Regions from separate parts of the Telluria sp. BA11 genome, predicted to be linked through region 1. Evidence: riboswitches for the same ligand, from Rfam matches in the RefSeq annotation. Region 1 holds a riboswitch; the other holds the start of a gene.

What was found. Region 1 has a riboswitch for thiamine pyrophosphate ahead of AC1MGT_RS03540 (TonB-dependent siderophore receptor). Riboswitches for the same ligand answer to the same signal wherever they lie in the genome.
Region 2: it holds a riboswitch for thiamine pyrophosphate, as region 1 does, so the genes downstream of both, thiC (phosphomethylpyrimidine synthase ThiC) here and AC1MGT_RS03540 (TonB-dependent siderophore receptor) in region 1, are expected to answer to the same signal.

What each region holds. Positions count from the first base shown of each region.
Region 1 is NZ_CM155275.1:816,582-819,990, reverse strand. It holds gene AC1MGT_RS03540 (TonB-dependent siderophore receptor) at 1-1,611, opposite strand, end outside; TPP riboswitch at 1,694-1,791, opposite strand; gene AC1MGT_RS03535 (DUF535 family protein) at 1,847-2,620, opposite strand; gene AC1MGT_RS03530 (hypothetical protein) at 2,927-3,235, shown strand; gene AC1MGT_RS03525 (glutathione S-transferase) at 3,329-3,409, shown strand, end outside.
Region 2 is NZ_CM155275.1:3,478,711-3,482,119, forward strand. It holds gene AC1MGT_RS15320 (valine--tRNA ligase) at 1-1,433, opposite strand, end outside; TPP riboswitch at 1,520-1,626, shown strand; gene thiC (phosphomethylpyrimidine synthase ThiC) at 1,704-3,409, shown strand, end outside.

The DNA of each region.
Region 1 (3,409 bases):
CACGGCGCCTGACAGCGCCAGCTGTTCGTTCACATTGCGCTTGACGCCAAATTCGAATTGCTTCGAGCGGCTTGGCGAGAGCACTGTGTTCTGGTTGACGGTCTCCATCGGTGCGATGCCGCCGTATTGCAGGCCGTGGCTGATCGAGCCGTACACGCGCCAGTCCGGCGCCGGTGCATACACGAGCGCCACGTTCGGCAGCGCGAACGAGTCTTTTGATTTCACGCGCGCCTGGTCGATTTCTTCCAGCGCGTCGAGCTTGAGCTGGACGTAGCGCACGCCGGCGTGCAGCGTCCAGGCCGGTGACAAGGTCAGGATGTCCTGCACAAACAGCGAACGTTCTTCGGTCGCGCGGCGCTCTATCACCGGGCCGGTGACGCGGCTGCTGTCCACCGGCGGCACGATCTGGTTCTGCCAGATATTGCTCGAGCCGACGTAGTCGTAGACGTATTCGCCGAAGCTGTCGTGACGTTCGGCGTAAGCGCTGCCGATCGTCAGCGCGTGGCGCACGGCGCCCGTGTCGAAGCGGCCCTGCAGCATCGCTTGCGCGCCCCACGGCGTCTTGCGCTCACCGGTGCTCTGGAAGTCATACACGTCATAGTCGCCGTTCGAGCAGTAGCCCGGATAGTAGCCGTCGCCCTCGTTGCTGCAGCCGTACGGGAAGGCGGTGAAGTCGTCGCGCTTGAACCAGTGCTTGTTGGCATTGACGGTCGCAGTCCAGCCGTCGCTGATGCGGTACTCGAAGCGCAATCCAAGGTTGCTGCTGTCGGTGTCGACGGGGCGCGTCCATGGCTGGTCGTTGAGCAGCGTTTTCGCCGAGATCCCGGTGGGCAGGACTTCGTTGCGCAGCAACTGGTAGCCGGGGGCGGTAACTTGCTCCTTGTGCTGGTGATCGACGTCGATCTGGAACAGCGCGTCGGGCGATATCTGCCAGTCGAAGGCGGCCGAAATGAACTGGCGCTTGCCGTCGGCGCCGCGCACGTAGGATTTCAGGTCTTCGGCGGCCGCATTGAAGCGGTAGCCAAAGCGGCGGTCGGCGAAGCGTCCGCCCAGGTCGACCGCGCCGTACACGGTGCCGCGTTCGCGCACTTCGACGGTGGCCGAGCGCAGCGGCGCATTGGTCGGGCGCTTGGTGACAAAGTTGAGCATGCCGCCGGGCGCCGCGACGCCCGCCTGCAGGCCGGCCAGGCCGCGCAGGACTTCGATGCGCTCCTTGTTCTCGAGCGGGATCTGCGTGTCGCCCGAGATCGCGATCATGTCCTTGCGGTAGCTGGTCGCATTGTCGAGCGTAAAGCCGCGCACCGAAAACTGTTCGGCGTAGCCGATGGCGTTGTAGGCGTCGCCGATCGAGGCGTCGTAGCGGCTCGCATCGCTGACGCTGCGGATCGACAGGTCCTGCATCTGGCCCTGGCCGATCGAGGTAATCGACGCCGGCGCGTCGAGCAGCTGCGTTTCGGCGAAACCGCCGACGCTGGCGCGGTCGAGCGCGATCCATTTGCTGCTGGTGACGACGACCGAGGGGATGGCGTCCTGCGCAAATGCAGCAGGCGTGACAACGAAGGCCTGCACGATGGCGCAGGCAAGGACTGGGTGCTTCAGAGTGAAGGTCATGGTGTGCTCGTGTTTGCGCGCCACGAGGGCGCGCCGCTTAAATTCAAGCCGGAGCCAACGTGGGGGAAGGGCAAACGAACGGGAGGGCTGCTTTGCGCTTTCCTTCGCTGGCATTATCCAGATCAGGTACGAAGGGTATGTCTCACCCGGAACAATGTTCCAGGACCCCTAGCGAAGGCGCGAGTGTAGCACGGCGCTTGGCGGCCGTGGTGAATCTGGCAAGCGTCGTGAAGCTTCAGGCTTGTGCGGTAGTGGGCGCTCTGGTCGCGGCGGCAGTCGTGGGGACCGACGCCATGCAGCGCAGCAGCGCGCTGTGGGCGGCTTCGGCAATCGCGCGCCATTGTTCGCGCCGCTGGGCGGCGCGCTTGCGGTGCTTCGATGGCATGTCGGCCAGTGGCTTGAGGTAGAACGGCAGCGTGATCTGGTAGTGGCGCGCATCGTGTTCGGCGCCGCCGAGAATCCGCCAGAAGCCATCGTAGCCGCTCTCGAAGGTCGCGTGCTGGTCTGCCCGGTACGCCGGGTGCGCGGTGGCGCGCAGCGCGAGCACGCGGTCGATGCCCAGCGCCTGCGCCGCGCCCTGCAGGGCGGCGAACGCGAAGAAGCTGGGCGAGTTATTCGGGAAGGCGCGTTCGAACGCATCGAAGGCCGGACCGGCATTGCGCCACAGGCCCGCGTTGTGGGTCACCAGCGGCACGCTCGCCACCGGCAGCGCGAGTTGCGCGCCGTCGGTCCAGGTCCAGGACAGGCGATGCAACACCGCGTCATTGGCGAGCAGCGTCAAGGTCAACCCATTCTGCGAATCGTCGCGCTGCGCCGTGCGCAGTTGCAGCGCAAAGCGCCCATGCTCGCTATCGTGCTGCCACAAGATCAGGCCGGCACTGCCATGCACCGCATCCCGGTACGTCCGGTTGAAGGTCGTCTCCTCGAAGCGGCCGTGGGAATCGAGGGACTGGTGCGCGCGCCAGTGGCGCAGGGCGTGCCAGCGTTGGGTCAATCGCGCGATGATCATGGGCGCTCCATTGGACAGAAAGTGACGGGCGAACTTTATTAAATTAGTTCCTCAGTGCAATTATGTTCCCGATTGCCAACGTGTGCTTGGAGAAAGTGTAATGATTCGTCAGGAACCAACACGATTCGGGGCAGTGGCCCTGCTGACGGGGTTCAGTGCCCGAAAGGACGTTGCTCAATAGCCACAATCGGTCCATGTCTGTGGCGCGCCACGCTTGTCGGGTTACGTTGACCGCCGCGAATACCCGCTTGCCATCGGGAGCAGGTCATAATGGCGGCACTTATTTATCAGCACGAAAGAACATCCATGACGCACAACCAGCCGCCGGACGGCGCCCTCGCGCAGGGCCCTGTGACCGAGAACGAATCTGTGAATGACACGCAGTCCCGCAGCATGCACCGCACGGCGTCCAGTCGCGTCGTCGGCCAGGCATCGCGCGCTGCGACCGCCAAGACGGCCAAGGGCAAGGACAAGGACAGCACGGGCAGTCCGCAAAGGCCGAACGCCACCCAGGTTTCGGCATGGAAGAAAGAAAACAAGGCCTCGATTGCAGAAACGGCCAAGCATTTCAACCTGCCGCCAACGATCGCCAAACGGTGGTGCGCAGTCGCCTGAAGCCAGGCAAAGTCCGCATGGCCGGCGTACCGTGCTTCCCGGCCTTCCTGTTCGGTCTACCATGACTTTTCTCCATCAACAGGAAAAGCAATCATGGTGCAACCCTACGAACTGTTTTACTGGCCGTCAATCCAGGGCCGCGGCGAATTCGTACGACTGGCGCTGGAAGAAGCG
Region 2 (3,409 bases), 2.6 Mb from region 1:
ATGGTCGAGAAGGGCACCAGCGCCGACGAGAACCACGTGTCGAGCACGTCGTCATCGCGACGCAGTGCGCCCGTGATGCCGGCAGCTGCGGCCTTGGCCTGCGCCTCGGCTTCATCGCGCGCGACGACGATCTGGCCGTCTTCGGCGAACCAGGCCGGGATGCGGTGGCCCCACCACAGCTGGCGCGAGATGCACCAGTCCTGGATGTTGCCCAGCCACTGGTTGTAGGTCGTGCTCCAGTTTTCGGGAACGAACTTGATCTCGCCACTGGCGACTTTTTCGAGTGCCACGTCGGTGATCGACTTGCCCGGATTGAACGTGCCTTCCGGCGCCGGCTTGGTCATCGCGACAAACCACTGGTCGGTGAGCATCGGCTCGATCACGACGTTGGTACGATCGCCCCGCGGGACCATCAGCTTGTGCGGCTTGATCTGTTCCATCAGGCCCAGCGCTTCGAGATCGGCGACGATCTGCTTGCGCGCGGCGAAGCGGTCCAGGCCTTGGTACTGGGCCGGGCCGTTTTCGTTGATCTTCGCGTCGAGCGTGAAGATGCTGATCGGCGCGAGGCCGGCGCGCTGGCCGACTGCGTAATCGTTGAAGTCGTGGGCCGGCGTGATCTTCACGCAGCCGGTGCCGAATTCTTTATCGACGTAGCTGTCGGCGATGATCGGGATTTCACGGCCGGTCAATGGCAGCGTGAGCGTCTTGCCGTGCAAATGCAGGTAGCGCTCATCGGTCGGGTCGACTGCGACGGCGACGTCGCCCAGCATCGTTTCAGGGCGCGTGGTGGCGACCGTCAGGTGGCCGCTGCCGTCGGTGAGCGGGTACTGGATGTACCACATGAAGCCGTCTTCTTCCTGCGAGTCGACTTCGAGGTCGGACACGGCCGTGCCCAGCACCGGGTCCCAGTTCACCAGGCGCTTGCCGCGGTAGATCAGGCCCTGCTCGTACAGGCGCACGAAGACTTCGACGACCGATTTCGAGCGCGGCTCGTCCATCGTGAAGTATTCGCGCTGCCAGTCGGGCGACGTGCCCAGGCGGCGCATCTGGCCGGTGATGGTGCTGCCCGATTTTTCCTTCCACTCCCAGACTTTTTCGAGGAATGCGTCGCGGCCCAGGTCATGGCGCGAAATCTTTTGCGCGTCCAGCTGGCGTTCGACGACGATCTGGGTGGCGATGCCGGCGTGGTCGGTGCCCGGGACCCATGCGGTGTTGTAGCCGCGCATGCGGTAGTAGCGCGTCAGGCCATCCATGATCGTCTGGTTGAACGCGTGGCCCATGTGCAGGGTACCGGTGACGTTCGGCGGCGGCAGCTGGGTGCTGAAGGAGGGCTTGCCCTCGTCCATGGTCGCGGCAAAGTAGCCGCGCTGTTCCCACTCTGCGCGCCAGAACTGTTCAATATCGGCTGGCTCGAAAGACTTGGCTAATTCCATGATGTGGTGGCGTGTGATGTGCGAAAAAGACCATTATAAATTACAAGCGCGTATAATTTGCCGCGCTGGACGGGGATTGCTCGTCCGGCACACGCTAGGGGTCCTGCCTGTCGTTCCAACGACACGCGGGTGAGAAATACCCTCCGAACCTGATCTGGATAATGCCAGCGAAGGGAAGCAGCCGATTCGTGCGGCCGTGCGCAGTCTTGCGCCCGACCTTGCCGCACCCGGCAACTCCTTTGCTGGCTCTCATGCACGCAAGGGAGCCACATGAACGCACCGCCGAAGTCTTCGCAACTGTTCGATGCCGCCACCGCCACGGTGGACCAGGCAGCCATCGCATCGCTACCCAATTCCCGCAAGGTCTACATCGAAGGCAGCCGGCCCGATATCCGCGTGCCGATGCGCGCCATCAGCCAGTCGGCCACGTCCGACAGCTTTGGCGGCGAACCCAATCCGCCGCTGTTCGTCTACGACACGTCGGGGCCGTACACCGAACCGGCCACCGCAATCGATATCCGCAGTGGCCTGGCGCCGATGCGCCAACCCTGGATCGACGGGCGCGGCGACACCGAGCAACTGGCCGGACCATCGTCGCAGTTTGGCCAGCAGCGGCTAAACGATCCGGCCTTGAGCGCGCTGCGCTTTAATCTGCAGCGCGCGCCCCGCCGCGCCAGGAACGGCGCGAACGTCACGCAGATGCACTACGCGCGCCAGGGCATCATCACGCCCGAGATGGAATTCATCGCGCTGCGCGAAAACATGCAGCGCAAGGAATACATCGCCTCCCTGCATGCGTCCGGCCCGATGGGCAAGCGGGTTGCCGACCTGATGGGGCGCCAGCATCCGGGCCAGTCGTTCGGCGCCAGCATCCCCGCTGAGATCACGCCGGAATTCGTGCGCTCGGAAGTCGCACGCGGGCGCGCCGTCATCCCGCTCAATATCAACCACCCCGAAATCGAGCCGATGATCATCGGCCGCAATTTCCTGGTCAAGGTCAATGCCAATATCGGCAATTCGGCCGTGACCTCGTCGATTGGTGAAGAAGTCGAAAAGATGACCTGGGCGATCCGCTGGGGCGCCGACACGGTCATGGATCTGTCGACTGGCAAGCACATCCACGAAACGCGCGAATGGATCCTGCGTAACAGCCCGGTCCCGATCGGCACGGTGCCGATCTACCAGGCGCTGGAAAAGGTCAATGGCAAGGCCGAGGACCTGACCTGGGAGATCTTCCGCGACACGCTGATCGAACAGGCCGAGCAGGGTGTCGATTACTTTACGATCCACGCCGGCGTGCTGCTGCGCTATGTGCCGATGACGGCCAATCGCCTGACGGGCATCGTCTCGCGCGGCGGCTCGATCATGGCCAAGTGGTGCCTGGCGCACCACCGCGAATCGTTCCTGTACACCCACTTCGAAGACATCTGCGCCATCATGAAAGCGTACGACGTGACGTTCAGCCTGGGCGACGGCCTGCGTCCCGGTTCGATCTACGATGCCAACGACGAGGCACAACTGGCCGAACTGAAAACGCTGGGTGAACTCACGCAGATCGCGTGGAAGCACGATGTGCAGACGATCATCGAAGGCCCCGGCCACGTGCCGCTGCACCTGATCAAGGAGAACATGGACCTGCAGCTCGAGCAGTGCCATGAAGCGCCGTTCTACACGCTCGGGCCGCTCACGACCGATATCGCGCCCGGGTACGATCACATCACGTCCGGCATCGGCGCGGCCACGATTGGCTGGTACGGCACGGCGATGCTGTGCTACGTGACGCCCAAGGAGCACCTGGGCCTGCCCGACAAAGAGGACGTCAAGGACGGCATCATCACGTACAAGATCGCCGCCCACGCGGCCGACCTGGCCAAGGGCCATCCGGGCGCGCAGCTGCGCGACAACGCACTGTCGAAGGCACGCTTCGAATTCCGCTGGGACGACCAGTTCAACCTGGGCCTGGATCCCGACAAGGC